2 regions of the Geobacter sulfurreducens PCA genome follow, and region 1 is predicted to be linked to the other one. Evidence: riboswitches for the same ligand, from Rfam matches in the RefSeq annotation. Region 1 holds a riboswitch; the other holds the start of a gene.
What was found. Region 1 has a riboswitch for S-adenosylmethionine ahead of GS_RS04750 (trans-sulfuration enzyme family protein). Riboswitches for the same ligand answer to the same signal wherever they lie in the genome.
Positions count from the first base shown of each region.

Region 2: it holds a riboswitch for S-adenosylmethionine, as region 1 does, so the genes downstream of both, GS_RS12380 (homoserine O-acetyltransferase MetX) here and GS_RS04750 (trans-sulfuration enzyme family protein) in region 1, are expected to answer to the same signal.

Region 1 is NC_002939.5:1,010,984-1,020,447, reverse strand. Features, by position in the region: gene GS_RS04770 (ABC transporter permease) at 1-349, shown strand, start outside; gene GS_RS04765 (ABC transporter ATP-binding protein) at 367-1,071, shown strand; gene GS_RS04760 (EAL domain-containing protein) at 1,160-3,688, opposite strand; gene GS_RS04755 (trans-sulfuration enzyme family protein) at 3,888-5,024, opposite strand; gene GS_RS04750 (trans-sulfuration enzyme family protein) at 5,040-6,173, opposite strand; SAM riboswitch class I at 6,248-6,354, opposite strand; gene GS_RS04745 (PilZ domain-containing protein) at 6,509-7,243, opposite strand; gene GS_RS04740 (inositol monophosphatase family protein) at 7,331-8,116, opposite strand; gene gnfK (nitrogen fixation two-component system sensor histidine kinase GnfK) at 8,233-8,979, opposite strand; gene GS_RS04730 (ammonium transporter) at 9,210-9,464, opposite strand, start outside.
Region 2 is NC_002939.5:2,699,124-2,704,836, reverse strand. Features, by position in the region: gene GS_RS12395 (TIGR04442 family protein) at 1-1,362, opposite strand, end outside; gene GS_RS12390 (GPMC system MBL fold metallohydrolase) at 1,466-2,221, opposite strand; gene GS_RS17595 (hypothetical protein) at 2,350-2,604, shown strand; gene GS_RS12385 (glycosyltransferase) at 2,562-3,374, shown strand; gene GS_RS12380 (homoserine O-acetyltransferase MetX) at 3,420-4,526, opposite strand; SAM riboswitch class I at 4,622-4,724, opposite strand; gene GS_RS12375 (DUF948 domain-containing protein) at 4,977-5,366, shown strand; gene GS_RS12370 (YtxH domain-containing protein) at 5,372-5,683, shown strand.

The sequences.
Region 1 (9,464 bases):
GTTCCGGGCGATCCTGCTCGTCATCTCGGGGGTCATCATCTCGCTCATCATCTACACGTCAACCCTCGACAAGATCAGGACCATCGCCACCCTCAAGCTGATCGGCGCCAAGAACCGGGTTATCGTCGGCCTGATCCTCCAGCAGTCGATCCTGATGGGGGTCATCGCCTACGCCATCGGCTACGTCCTCATCACCCTCACCCAGGAAAAGTTTCCGCGCCGGGTGGAACTGCTGGCGACCGACCTCCGGATGCTCTTCCTCATCGTGGTGGTAATCTGCGTGGCAGCGAGCATGGTGGGCATCCGCAAGGCGCTGAAGGTGGAAGCCGCCGACGCCCTGAGCTCGTAACAACGGGAGGAATCTGCATGTACGCGGTGGAAGTGGAAAACCTGACAAAGATTTACGGGACGGGAGAAACGGCGGTCAGGGCGCTCACCGACGCCTCCTTCCGGGTGTCGCCCGGGGAGCTGGTGGCGATTCTGGGCCCGTCGGGCTCGGGCAAGACGACCCTGCTCACCTCCATAGGACTGGTTACGGAACCGACCCACGGCCGGGTGGTGATCGACGGAATAACCGTGGCCGACGAGGGATGGTTGCCGGGCCTCGACCTGAAGCGGATCAGGCGCGAGCGGCTGGGATTCATCTTTCAGGCCCACAACCTGATCCCCTTTCTCACGGCCCTGGAAAACGTGATGGTTGCCATGGAAATCAATGGAGTCGGTCGAAAAGAGGCGAAACAACGGGGGCTGGACCTGCTGGGAGAGCTGGGGCTGGCGGAGCGGGCCGGGCACTATCCGTCACACCTGTCGGGGGGACAATCGCAGCGGGTGGCCATTGCCCGGGCCCTGGCCAACCGGCCCCGGGTCATCCTGGCAGACGAGCCGACCGCGGCCCTGGACACCGAAAACGGCTCGAACGTGATGGCGCTCCTCAAGCGGCTCGCCGTGGAGAACCATTCGGCGATCATGGTGGTCACCCACGACCACCGGATGGTGCACGGTTTCGATCGGATACTTGATGTGAGCGATGGCCGGATCGTGGGGGAGCGGCGCAACGGCGGGACCGCCTGAGGCGGCATTACGGCCGGTTGTTTCGGCCGGAAATGCCGGAGAGAGGAGAGTATCGAGGTTCAGAAGGCCTTCGGTGACCGGCCAGGTCCTACCCCTCTTCGGCCCTCGCTATCAGCCGCAGGGGTGCGGTCCCGCGGGCGGGCAACGCCGCCATCAGGCGCGCCTCCAGGTCCCGGGCCGACATGGGCCTGCCGAAGTAGTACCCCTGAACCTCGTCGCACCCCCGCTCCCGCAGCAACTCCAGCTCCTCCTCCCGCTCGACCCCCTCGGCCAGGACCCGCAGCCCCAGGCTGTGGGCCATGGCGATGATCGCCTCCACGATGGCCCGGTCGTCCAGGTCGGAGACGATATCGCGGACAAAGGAGCGGTCGATCTTGAGCCGGTCGATGGGGAAGTGCTTCAGGTAGCTGAGGGACGAATACCCGGTGCCGAAGTCGTCGATGGCCAGATGAATGCCCCTTACCTTCAGGTCGATGAGGGTCATGATCGTGTCCCGGGCCCCTTCGAGCAGGGTGCTTTCGGTCAGCTCCAGTTCCAGAAGGGTGGGATCAAGCCCTGTCTCCTCCAGAACCCGGTCGACCATATCGATGAACCCCGGTTGGTTGAACTGGTGCCCCGACACGTTGACGGCCACCCTGACCGGCGGGAGGCCCGACTCCTGCCAGGCACGGCACTGGAGACAGGCTGCCCGCAGGACCCACTCGCCGATGCGGCGGATGAACCCCATCTCTTCGGCCGCGGGAATGAAGCGCCCGGGCGGGATAAGGCCTTCCTCGGGGTGGTTCCAGCGCAGCAACGCCTCAACGCCGAAGATTCCCCCGGTCCGCATATCGATCTGGGGCTGATAATCGAGATAGAACTCCTCATTGGCCAAGGCGCGCCGCAGACGGTCCTCAAGCCCCCGCCGGTCCTGGGCGGAGCGGTTCATGTCGTCGCTGTAGAAGCGATAGACGTTGCGGCCGGCCTCCTTGGCCGCGTGCAGAGCCATATCGGCCCGGGAAAGGAGCACATTGCCGTCCTCGCCGTCGGACGGGAACAGGGCAATGCCGATACTGGTGGAGATGAACACCTCTTTTCCTTCCAGGTCAAAGGACGGGGTGAGCAGGTCCAGAAGCGACTGGGCCACGATGCTCACTCCCCGCTCATCCCGCGCCCCGGTCAGGATGACCACGAACTCGTCGTCGCCCAGCCTGGCCAACGTGTCGCTGACCCGCACGTGGGCCTTGAGCCGGTCGGCCACCGACGTCAGGAGCAGATCTCCCATGGCATGGCCGAGAGTGTCGTTGATGTCCTTGAACCGGTCCAGGTCCAGGAACAGCAGCGCCACCGCACCTTCCTCACGCCTGGCCACGGCCAGGGCGTGGCTGACCCGGTCCTGGAACAGTGCCCGGTTCGGCAGGCCGGTGAGGGGATCGAAGTAGGCAAGCCGCCGGATTTCCTCTTCACTTCTCTTGCGTTCCCTCATGTCGTGAGCGATGCAGACGATGCCGCACACCTCGCCGTCCTGGTTCCGCATGGCGCCGCCGGACAGGACCACCGGGATCAGCTCGCCCTGGCGGCTCCGGTAGAGGAGCTCCCGGTCGGGAACCTGCCCCTGCTCGGCCATCTCGGCAATGATGCTCTGCCCATGCCCCCCGTCGGCCAGGATGGACGAGAAGGAACGGCCGATCAACTCGTTCTCCCGGTAGCCGAGCAACCCGCAGAGGGCCGGGTTGACGTTCATGACCGTACCGTTGGTATCCACCACCAGGAGGGCGTCGGCCATGGAGCAGATCACGTTGTCCAGGTAGTTGCGCGCCGTGGTGATTTCGTCCTTGGCCGCCCGGAGTTCCGTGGTCATGCGGTTGAAGGCGCCGGCGAGCCGGCCGATCTCGTTGTTGCCGCTGATATCGATGCGGGTGTCGAGGATTCCCTGCCCCACCTGCTCGACCCCTTCCTGCAGGAGCGCTATGGGACGTGAAATCAGTATCGCCGAGAGGGTGCCGCCACCCATTGCAAAGAGGAGCGCCACCGCAGATGCCGCGCTGAGGGTGAACAGTGCCAGGGTAATGGAATCGTGGACTTCCTGCTGACGTGTGACGAGCCGCCGCCGTTCGAGGGCGAGAGCGCGGTCGACAACGTCGAGGAAGTGTCTCTCCGCTGTCTCGAAGCGCTCCTTTACCTCCAAAATCGCCGCGGGTGAGCTGACGCGGCGCACGGTCTCCATGGACTCTGCGCTCAGCGCCAGGAGATCCCTGCCGGCCCGGTCGATTTCCTGCACATACTGCCGTGTTTCGGGATCAAGACGGTCGGAGAGGTCTTTCAGGGTGGAAAACGCGGACTGGTACAGACCGGCTCCCTGTTCCAGGAGCTCTTTTTCTTCCTCAACCTGATGGCGGGCAGCAACGCCGTTGCGACCGACCACGCTCACCAGTCCGAACTCGCTGGTGGAGGCAACAATGCGCACTCCCGCATGGCGGATGTCGTGGAGAGTCCTAATGGCCGGCAAGCCATCCCGCGTCACCGCGTCGAACTCGGCGCTGATCCTGGTGATGGCGCTGCCGCCGAAATAGCCGACCAGCCCCGTGAGCAGGGCGAAGATAAAACAGCCGGCTGTGAGGGTGCTCCGAATCTTCATTACCGCCTCTGTACTTTCAAGGAAAGATCACCTGGCTGCTACCCGCTGCATGATTAAAGGACGGAGGAGCGGACCACAGTGCACCTTGTTACAGATATCGGCGAAATGCGCAGGGAGTTGAGCTAAAAGTAAACAAAAACTGATCTTCAGCAAAAACCCTAATCCTTTCATTGCGTTTCATTATCGGCCATGCATCGTGTCAGCCGTTGATCAGGCGGTCCATCTCGGCCAGGAGGTCGTCGGCGTCCTCAAGCCCCACGGAAAGCCGTACCAGGGTATCGCCGATCCCCCGGGCGGCCCGCTCGGCCGGCGGCATGGCCGCGTGGGACATCCTGGCGGGATAGGAGATGATGCTTTCCACCCCGCCGAGGCTCACGGCAAAGGCAGCCAGACGCATCCCCTCCAGCAGGCGGCGGGTGGTTTCAACGGTATCCAGGGTGAACGACAGGACCGCGCCGGGGCCCGACGACTGCCGGCCATGGATATCGTGACCCGGATGATCGGGGAGTCCGGGATAGAAAACCCGGCTCACCCGTTTTTCCCCAGCCAGCCAGTTGGCAATTTTGACCGCCCCGGCCTGGCTTTCCTCCATCCGGACCCGCAGGGTCTTGATACCCCGCAGCACGAGCCATGAATCCTGGGGGCCCAGGATGGCGCCGAAGGCATTCTGGATGAACCTGATCCGCTGCCCCAACTCCGGGTCCCTCACCACGGCAAAGCCGCAGACCACATCGCTGTGGCCGTTCAGGAACTTGGTCCCGCTGTGGAGCACCACGTCGCAGCCCAGGTCCAGGGGCCGCTGCAGGTAGGGAGTCATGAACGTGTTGTCCACCAGGGTGATGGCCCCCCTCTCCCGGGCCAGGCGGGCCGCGGCGGCCAGGTCGGTGATCTTCATGAGTGGATTGGAGGGGGTCTCCAGATAGAGGCCCTTGGTGTTCGGGCGGAAGGCCGCCTCAATGGCGGCCGTGTCCGTGGCGTCCACGAAGGTGGACTCGACCCCCAGCCGGCTGAAAAGCTGGGTCAGCGCCCGGAAGGTACCGCCATAGACATCCTCGCAGACCACCAGGTGATCGCCGGGCGAGAACAGGAGCAGCGTGGAGGAGATGGCGGCCATGCCCGAGGCGAAGGCGAATCCCCGCGTCCCGTTCTCCAGCTGGGCCACGGTTTCCTCAAGGGCCTCGCGGGTGGGGTTGTCCGAGCGGGCGTAATCGTACTTGCCGAAATGGTCCACCGATTCCTGCCGATAGGTGGACGTCTGGTAAATGGGAACCGAGAGCGCTCCGGTGGTCGGATCGATCTCACGGCCCGTATGGATGATGCGGGTGCCGAATTTCATGATGTCCTCCATTTCTTACGCGAATGCCCGGGACAGGTCGGCGATAAGGTCGTCCGCATCCTCGATCCCCACCGAAAGGCGCAGGAGCACGTCATTGATGCCGAGCCGCTCCCGAACCTCCGGCGGGATGTCCGCATGGGTCTGAACCTGGGGAAAGGTGATCAGGGTTTCAACGCCGCCGAGGCTTTCCGCGAATGATATCAATTCCGTCTTGAGGAGCAAACGCTCCACCAGAGCCTTATCATCCACCTCGAAAGCGATCATGGCGCCGAAGCCCCGGGCCTGGCGCGCCAGCAGTTCGTGGCCCGGATGGCCCGGCAGCCCCGGATAGAAGACCCGTGGCACCCGCGGATGCCGCGCCAGCCATTCGGCGATCCGGCCGGCGTTTTCCTGCTGGCGGTCCAGTCGCACCGACAGGGTCTTCATCCCCCGGATGGTGAGCCACGCATCCTGGGGCCCCAGCACTGCGCCCACGGAATTCTGGAGGAAGTAGACCCGCTCGGCCAGGGCCGGCTCCTTGACCACGACCAGCCCCGACACCGTGTCGTTGTGCCCGGACAGGTACTTGGTGCCGCTGTAGACCGTGATGTCGGCCCCGAGATCCAGGGGCCGCAGAAGATAGGGAGTGAGGAAGGTGTTGTCCACGATACAAAGCAGCCCCCGCTCGCGGCAGAGGGTCGAGAGGGCCGCGATATCGGCGACCTTGAGGAGCGGGTTGGTGAGGGACTCCACGAACAGGGCCCTGGTCTCGGGACGGATGGCGTCCCGCACCGCCTCAGGATCGCTCGTGTCCACATAGGTGAACGAGAGGCCGTACTGGACCAGAATCTGGTCGAAGAGACGGCAGGTGCCGCCGTAGAGGTCCTCGGTCACCACCAGGTGGTCGCCGCTCTTGAAGAGCAGGAGGAGATTGGCGATGGCAGCCATGCCCGAGGCATAGGCAAATCCCCTGGCGCCGCCGTCCAGCCGGGCGATCCCCTCTTCCAGGGCCTGGCGGGTGGGGTTGCCGGAGCGGGAATAATCGTAGCCCGTGCTCTGGCCCAATCCCGGATGCCGGAAGGTTGCCGTCTGGTAGATGGGTACCGTCACCGCCCCGGTGCGGGTATCCCAGTCGAGACCGATCTGTGCTGCCTGCGTCGCGATGTTCATGGTTTCCTCCACAATGAAAAATCCCCTTCCGGGGTGCGGAAGAGGATTCGATTCACCGTGAGGTGTCACGCTCTTCCTTATCTCCCGAAACCTGTCGGTCTCGCAGGAATTGGCACCTTCCCCCCATGGGGAGGTTGCCGCGACGTCACCGGGCCTGTCCCTCGGTCGCTCTTGATAAGTTAAGCCGTATTCTGTTGTGGGTTACGCTCGTTGCTGCCCGAAACGCCTTCAAACCGTAAGATACCTTACCAATTTGATAGACATTAGTAAATCAGATTTTGATTATTTTTTGTAAAAATATATACCAACCGGCTGCAGAGAATAATACGCCAGCTTCAGATACCGCCTACCACCCTATTCTGCTCACACAAATCAACAACACACTTCCTCTGCTCATCCGTCAGCTCAAGAAATCTGACCCCGGCGCCGGCTATGCCCGGCGACACCCCCCACGGCTTGCGCCAGCGGACCTCCGCCGCGATGGGTGTCTGGTCGTCGAATTCCAGCATGCGCAGCCAGAGCCGGGCGCCCTGGGGCCAGGGATCGACGGCAATGAGAAAGCACCCGTCGAGCGAGAGATTGAGGCTGACCGTGCGCGTCACCTCTTCCGGGCTGAACGCCGGGGTTTCCGAAACCATCACGTTCAGGTGAGCGGCAACCCGGTCCCTCCGGCGGATGATGCGGGGGACGAAACAGGCGCAGACCTGGCGGACGAAGCTCCCGAGCCCGGCGCCGGGACCGGGGACGCGATCGTAGAAAAGCGCCCGCACCGTGGCAGAGCGGGAATCCCATTTCACCCTGAGCGTGGGAAACACCTGGATCAGATCGTAGAGGGCAGCCTTTTCCGTGCTGGTCGCCCGAACCAGGGTGGGAACGTCCAGGAGGATACCGTTGAACGCCTCCCGCGCCATGAGGGGAAAAAGTTCCCCGATGGAGGAGACGACCGTCACGTCCTCCACTTCGCTCCGCACCGTATCAAGATACGGCGCCACGGCCACCCGGCCCTCTACTACGAATACCAGGCGGACAGGCTCTTCGGTTTTCATCGACTCTTCATTACGTTCTGCCATTGCATTCTCCACGGGAAGCAGAGGATATACGCCCGGAACAGCACAGTCGTCAATGGGCAAATACAGTCAATATGGGAAAACGACAGGTTAGAGGGTGTCTCCCGCCGCCAGCACCCTCTGCATTTCGTCGTGGATCAGACCGTTGGAAGCCAGGATGCGATGTTCGGACACGGAGAAGGATGCGCCGTCGTGAGTGGTGACCCGCCCCCCCGCTTCGGTCACCAGCAGAAAGCCGGCGGCCACGTCCCACGGCTTGAGCTTGAGCTCCCAGTAGCCGTCAAGCCTGCCGGCGGCAACACAGGCCAGGTCGAGGGCCGCGGCGCCGGCTCGGCGCACGGCGCGGGCGGCAAACTGGAAGCGGTAGAAGTTGTCGAAGTTGTTTTCATTGTCACGGGTCCGGTCATAGGGGAAGCCCGTAGCCAGCAGGCACTGCTTCAGGGGAGCCCGCGACGAGACGTGGATCGGACTGCCGTTCACGAAGGCACCCTCCCCCTTCACGGCGGAGAAAAGCTCGTCCATAACCGGTTGGTAGACCACGCCGACGGTCACCTCTCCGTCGATTTCAAGGGCAATGGAGACGCAGAACCACGGAAAGCCGTGGGCATAGTTGGTGGTGCCGTCCAGGGGGTCCACGATCCAGCGATACCGGGAGGTGCCCGTCTCCCTGGTCTGTTCCTCGGCCAGGATGTCATGGTCGGGGAACGCGGCGCGGATGGCGGCGACGATCAGCTCCTCGCTGGCCTGATCAACCTCGGTGACCAGATCGATCTCCCCCTTGTAGCGGATGTCGTGGTCGGTCCAGAGACGCTCGCGCTGGAGTTGTCCGGCCCGGCGGGCAGCCTCGGCGGCAACGGCGAGATACGTGGCGGTCATGGCATTCTCCCGGAAATGGTGCTTGAGGGGTTATAGCAAACAGCCGCGTTTCACGCGACAAAAAAAGCCGCCCGAACCGTAGTTGGGCGGCTGTGAATCGGGAAGTGCCTAAAAATTCACTCGGCTGCGACAAAGGTGAGCGTAAAGGATGTCCCCTCCCCCACCGTGCTTTCCACCGCGATGGCCCCGCCCACCGACTCCATGAGCTTGCGGGTAATGAACAGGCCCAGCCCGGTGCCCTCTCCCGGCTCTTTGGTGGTGAAAAAGGGGGTGAAGATATGCCCCAGCAATTCAGCCGGGATGCCGGGACCCGTATCCGTCACCTGCACCGTTACGCCCCCCTCCCCGTTCTGGCTGGTGCGAATGAAGAGCTTTCCGCCCTCTCCCATGGCCTGGAGGGCGTTCATGACCAGGTTTATGATAACCTGCTTCGCCCGGTTGGCGTCGGCGGCAATGAAGGGGAGCCGGTAATCCAGATCTTCGATGACGGCGATAGAGCGTTTATGGGCCTCGTAACGCAACAGGGTCATGGCCTCCCGGAGCACCTGGTTCACGTCCGCTTCCTGGTGGTCGCTTACGTCCCGGCGGGTAAAGGAAAGGACCCCCTTGGTCATGTCAGACAGCCGGTGGGCTTCCTGGTTGACCCGCTCCACCATCTCGCGTACGAAATCGGGCAGGCCCTCTTCGCGGAGGATCATCTGGGTGGCCGAAACGATGACCGACAGAGGCGTGTTCAGCTCATGCACCACACCGGCCGCCATCCGGCCGAGCTCGGCCATCTTCTCGTTGAATGCAAGAAGCTCCAGCAGCTCGCCCTCGACAGGGTCCTTTTCTGCTATGTACTTCGCAAGCGCATTTGCCATGGGTCACCCGGGATCCGGTTGGGGGCCGAAGCGGAGAGCCCCACCATCCGTTAGGCACGAGGCATGCCAGAACGAAGATGTTATATATTCAGGCCTTTACGCACCATCGACCGGCCGTCACCTCGATTAATGCCGCTTTTTCAATCACCAGTCTGCCCAATATTTCAGCACAAAAAGAAAAGCCGCCCCCTGGAAGGGGCGGCTCATCAGAAACGTGAGATAAAATGTTTCTAGTTGTACGCCGACTCGGAGTGCTGGGTCTGGTCGAGGCCCATGATCTCGTCTTCCTTCTCCACCCGGAGACCGATGGTCTTGTCGAGGATGAAGGCGATGACCAGGGTCACGATGAAGGCATAGGCACCGGCCGACACCACCCCGATCACCTGGGTGATGAACTGGGACACGTTGCCGGAGAGGAGCCCCGTGGCCCCCACCGTGGCGAAGACGCCGGTGACGAGGGCGCCAAAGGTGCCGCCCACGCCGTG
Region 2 (5,713 bases), 1.7 Mb from region 1:
GCGTCCCAGGTACTTGTTTTCCAGGAGTCCTGCGATGAAGAGCTCGTCGAACAGGCCGTCCCGAAGCGAGTCGAAGGCGGTCTTGTTGCCCAGCAGGCTGCGGATCATCTCTTCGGTGATCCGGACGTTTTCCATGAAGGCCAGCTGGTTGACGGCCTGGGAGGTGGTGTCGTAACGGTCGAAAAAGGTGATCAGGTAGGAAAAGCCCTCGATGATGGCCAGTTCGGCGCCGTCGCGCATCTTTTCGTCGCAGAGTCGGCTGGCGTCCAGCAGTAGTTCCTCGAAGGCGTGGTCACGGTTTTCGGCGGCCTTCTTCTTGGCGAAGAGGAGCCGGGCCATGTCCTCGCGGTCGATGGAACTCTCGATGTCCCGTTCGGTCAGGAAGATTCCTTCGAGAATCTGGCGGATATCGGAGAGATAGTCCTGCTCCTCGGGCGCCACCAGTTTCTTGTCGTTTTTCAGGACTTCGTCGAGGGTGTAGAAGAGCGCGCCCGGGATCTTGTTGCGGACCGACAGGGTCTTGAGCCGCGTGAGCCGGGCGTTTTCGAGCCGGCTGATCTCCCCCTTGCGGTGGCAGCCGATCAGGATGTTTTTGTACTCGTCCACGATCCGGCGGTTGGCCGGGTGCTTGTACATGACATCGATCCTGATCCGCTCCTGCTGGTAGCGGTCGATGTCGTGACGCGCGGCAACGGCGGTGAGCATGGCGAAGTCGTCGTCGGCGATCTTCTTGTTCCTGAAGTAGAGCCGCCGGAAGGTGTCGTGGTACTCCCGGTGGTGGACGTTGATCAGCTTGAAGAGGAAGAACAGGGCAGTGGGATCGCTCAGGAGGGCCAGCACCTCGGCGATGAGGGCGTTTTCGTCCTGCTCCCCTACGGCGGCGGAGCGCTTGAGGGTCTTGCCGATGGTCCTGACGATGGATTCCTGCTGCCGTCTCAGGGGACCGGTCACCCGGGCCGAGGAGATGAAGAAGAAGTAGTTGACCACGGCGTTGCCTTCGAAAAACATCTTTTCGAAGCCGAGCTGGCCGCCGGTGCGGTCGTCGAAGATGAGGTTGCCGCTCTCCTCCTCCATGCGGGCGCCGTACATGACGAGCCGGTTGATGACGTCGCCCTTGGCCAGGTCCGGCACCGGCTGGTCCACGCCGAACATGTACTCGCAGAAGGAGCCGCCGTTCCCCTCGTGCCTGATGCCCCCCGGGCCCAGGACGAATTCGTTGCCGGGCGCAAAGAAGCGAAGCTCTCTCCCCGGCCCCTCCGCGGCGTTGAAGAAGTAGCGCTGGTGCGAGTCGTCTCCCGCCACGATGGCGTAGTACTCGATCCGTTCGTCTATCTGGCCGTGGAGGCGAATGTCTCTGTGCATGGCTGCCCTGTCCGGAGATGCGTCGCTCGGAGCGTGTTCGCGAATAAGCTCTTATATCGACAAATCACGGGTTTTTCAATGACGATACGCTGGGGCGGACAACTTAGAGCGAGACGGTCATCCCGTCGTAGGCAAACTCCACCCCTTCCGGCAGCCGAATGCCGTCGGCGTAGGCCACTTCGTGGGTCAGGTGGGTGAAGATCGTCCGCTTGGGGCGCAGCTCCGCGACTACCCCGAGCGCACCATCGATGTTGAAGTGGTTCTCGTGGGGGGTGTAGCGGAGCGCATCGATCACCAGCAGGTCGAGCCCCCCCAGCAGCGCCAGGGATGATTCGGGGATGCGGCTGCAATCGGTCAGGTAGGCCGCACCGTCGATCCGGTAGCCCGTGGCGGGCATGGTGCCATGGTGGAGGTGGATGGGGACGATGGTCCGGCCGAACAGGGCGAACGGATCGTGGATCACGTGGGGGTCCAGCAGCGGCGCATAGCCGGCCGCTTCCATTCCCTTGAAGATGTAGGAGAAATTGCGCAGCACTGCGTCCATGGTCTCGCGGTTGCCGTAGCAGGGGATCACGCGCCGGTGGATGAAGTGGAACCCGCGCAGGTCGTCGATGCCGTTCACGTGGTCGGCGTGGGAGTGGGTCAGGAGCACCGCGTCGATGTGGGGGATGTGTTCCCGCAGGGCCTGGCGCCGCAGGTCGGGGGATGTGTCCACCAGGATGTAGCGGCCGGCCGCTTCGATGAGGAGGGAGGCGCGGGTCCTCTTGTCGCGCGGGTCGGTCGACGAACAGACGGAACAGGTGCATCCCACCATGGGAACGCCGGTGGAGGTGCCGCTGCCGAGTATGGTAATCTTCATGGGGTGGGTCTCCCTGCGAGTTGGGCCACGATACCATGAGCGGAAGCGGCCCCGCAAGGGTCTTTGTCCTTGCGTCCGCCACCGGTTCGGGCTACCATCGGCCCCCTGCGGAGGGAAGGGAGCACCGGATGAAGATTACTCTGATTACCCCCTATTACCATCCCCCTGCCCGGGGGAATGCCGTCACCGCCAGGCGGATCGAGCGACAGCTCCGGGCCGCGGGGCACGCGGTGACCGTTCACTCCCTTGACGCCGCGCCCGCGGAGGATATCCTGCGGCGCATCACGGCCGATCCGCCGGACCTGATTCACGCCCTGCACGCCTATCTGGGGGGGCCGGCGTGGCCCGGGAGGCCGGCCGGGCCACGGGCATCCCCTACCTGATCACCCTGACCGGTTCGGACGTGTATGAAGCGCTGGAGGACACCCGGCGCCGGGATACCCTGGCGGTCCTGCGCGATGCCGCCGCGGTGGCGGCGTTCCACAAGTGCGTCCGGTGCCGGGTGCTTGATCATCATCCATCCCTGGCCGAAACGATGGCTGTCATCCCCCAGGGGGTGGAACTGCCCGGGGAAGAGTTCGATTGGGGAAACGAGCGGTTCGACAGGGGCGAGTTCGTCTTCTTTCTGCCGGCGGGGCTGCGGCCGGTCAAGAATGCGGCCTTTGCCCTCGGCCCCCTGGCGGAGCTCCACCGGGAGGAGCCGCGGGTCCGCTTTCTGCTGGCCGGGCCGGTCCTGGACCGGGAGTACGGCGCCGCAACCCTTGAGGCCATCGACTGCCATCCCTTTGCCCGCTACCTGGGCGAAGTGGGGCGTGACGCCATCGGCGCCCTGTTCCGCCGGGCAGACGCGGTCATCAACAGCTCGACCTTCGAGGGGGGGATGGCGAACAGCGTCCTGGAGGCTCTGGCTTTCGGCAAGCCCGTGCTGGCGTCGTACATCGACGGCAACCGCTCAGTAGTGAAGGAGGGAACCACCGGTTTCCTGTTCCGGGGCGAGCGGGAATTCCTGGACCGGGCCCGGGATCTGCTCCGCAATCCCGCCCTGGGACGGCGCCTCGGCGAACAGGGACGGGAACTGGTGCGGGAGCGTTTTTCCCCGGGACGGGAGGCGGAGGCCTACCTGGAGCTCTACCGGCGGATCACCGGCGCGTGAGTGGAACCCGGCGGACGATCGCCGGGTTTTTTTGTGTGCGGAGGCCTAGCCCCGCTCCACGCGGGCCAGGAAGTCCCGGACCATGGGCGCGAAGGTTTCGTGCTCCAGGAGGAAGGCGTCATGGCCGTAGGCCGACGGGATCAGGTGGTATTCGGCCTCCTTGCCCAGGGCCCGGAGCGTGGTGGCCATCTCTTCGGTCTGGTAGGGGGGGTAGAGCCAGTCGGAGGTGAAGGCGAAGAACTGGATCGGAGCCGTGACGCGGCTGAACGCGTCTTCCAGCGACTCGTACCCCCAGGCCACGTCGTACAGATCCAGCGCCTTGGCCAGGTAGAGGAACGAGTTGGTGTCGAAGCGGTCCACGAAGTTGTAGCCGTTGTAGGTGAGGTAGCGTTCCACCTCGAACTGGCCGAAGAAGTCGAACAGGCCGTCCCGGGCCGAATAGCGGCGGCCGAACTTCTGCCACATGGATTCGTCGGAGAGGAACGTGATGTGGCCGATGCCCCGGGCGAGCGCCAGGCCGTCCTTGGGGTTTTTCCGGTACTCACCCTTTTTCCAGGACGGATCGTTGAAGATGGCCCAGCGGGCCACGGCGTTCAGGGAGATGGCCTGGGGCGACGGGCGGCTCGTGGTGGCGAGGGCAATGGCCGAGCGGACCCGGTCCGGGAACTGGGTGGCCCACTCCAGGGCCTGCATCCCGCCCATGCTGCCGCCGAGGACGGTGAGGAGCCGCTCGATGCCCAGGTGGTCCAGCAGCAGGGCCTGGGCCCGCACCATGTCCCGCACGGTGATGACCGGAAAGGAGAGGTTGTAGCGCTTGCCGGTCTTCGGGTTGACGGACGCGGGGCCGGTTGAGCCGTAGCAGGAACCGATAACGTTGGAACAGATGACGAACCAGCGGTCGGTGTCCAGGAGCCGCCCCGGGCCGACGATGGCGTCCCACCAGCCGGGCTTGGGATCGTCTTCGCTGTATTTACCCGCCAGATGGGCGTTGCCGGTCCAGGCGTGGGCCACCAGAATGGCGTTGGACCGGTCGGCGTTCAGCCGGCCGTAGGTCTCGTAGGCCAGGGTGATGGGCCCCAGTATCCGGCCGCTTTCCAGCCTGAGATCCGTTTCGAAGGTGACGGATTGTTCTTCGACGATGCCGACGGACATGATTCCCCACGGGCGCGTGCGCGCGGCGGCGAAAATGAAAGGCCCCCTCCCGGGAAACGGGAAGGGGCCTGTACGCGTCGGTGGTCACAAGCTCCCTCTCATCGCTCCCTTTCGGGCAGGATTTAGCACCTGGCGTCCGCTACCGGACCGGTTGCTGTGGTTTCACAGGGCCTTTCCCTCCACCACTCTTGATAAGAAGGTCTACTATTCTCTTTTGGTGAAGGATACGGAAGCCCCGGCCGGTTTGTCAATCGGATTTTGCCGCCAAGTTGCCGTATCTGCGTAAACGGCGAGCAATTCGTTTGCAAAAGCACGGGCCGTTGGCTATAGTTTACCGCACGTGGAAGCAGCAACGGCGGGGGCCGGGGGCTTGCGGCAGATGGGCTCCCTTGCAATCCCCGTCCCGTGCACTATACTGTTTCCCATTAAGACCGTGGAGGGATCGACTTCATGAGCATTGGCGCACTTGCCGTACTGGTAATGGCCTGCGCACTGGTTGTGCTGGTGGCGTTTCTCATTCCGACGCTGCTGGAGATCAGGAGAACCGCGGCAGAGTTCAGGAGCGTCATGGCCCAGGTGGGGCAGGAGCTGAAGCCCCTCACCCAGGAACTCCAGCAGACCCTTGCCGAACTGAAGGTCGTCACCGAGGGGGTTGCCGAGCGGGTGGACGACGTGAAGGAATTCATGGAAGCCGTGGGCGACACCGGGCGCAACATCCGGACCATCAATGCCGTCATCGGCAGCGTGGCCCACGCGGCGGCGGCCTCCTCCGCCTGGAGCACCGGCGCCCGGGTGGCCGGAAAGTACCTCATGGAACGACTCATCAAGAAAAGGGGGTAATTCGTATGTCTGAAGAAAGAGGAACGAGCGTCGGAACGGTATTCCTGTCATTCCTGGCCGGAGCCGCGGTGGGAGCGGGCCTGGGGCTTCTGCTCGCACCCAAGACCGGCAAGGAGATGCGCGAAAACATCATGGATCTGACCGATGAGGCCCTCGACAAGATCAAGGGATTCACGAAAGAGGCCCAGTCCAAGATCAAGGATACCTACGAGGAAACCAAGGACCTCATCACCGAGAAGAAGACCATCATCACCTCCGCCATCGAGGCGGGGAAGGAAGCCATGGACCGGGAGCGCGAGAAGTTCAAGGAGATGTAGCCACTCCCGGCGCCGCACGAACAAGCCCAC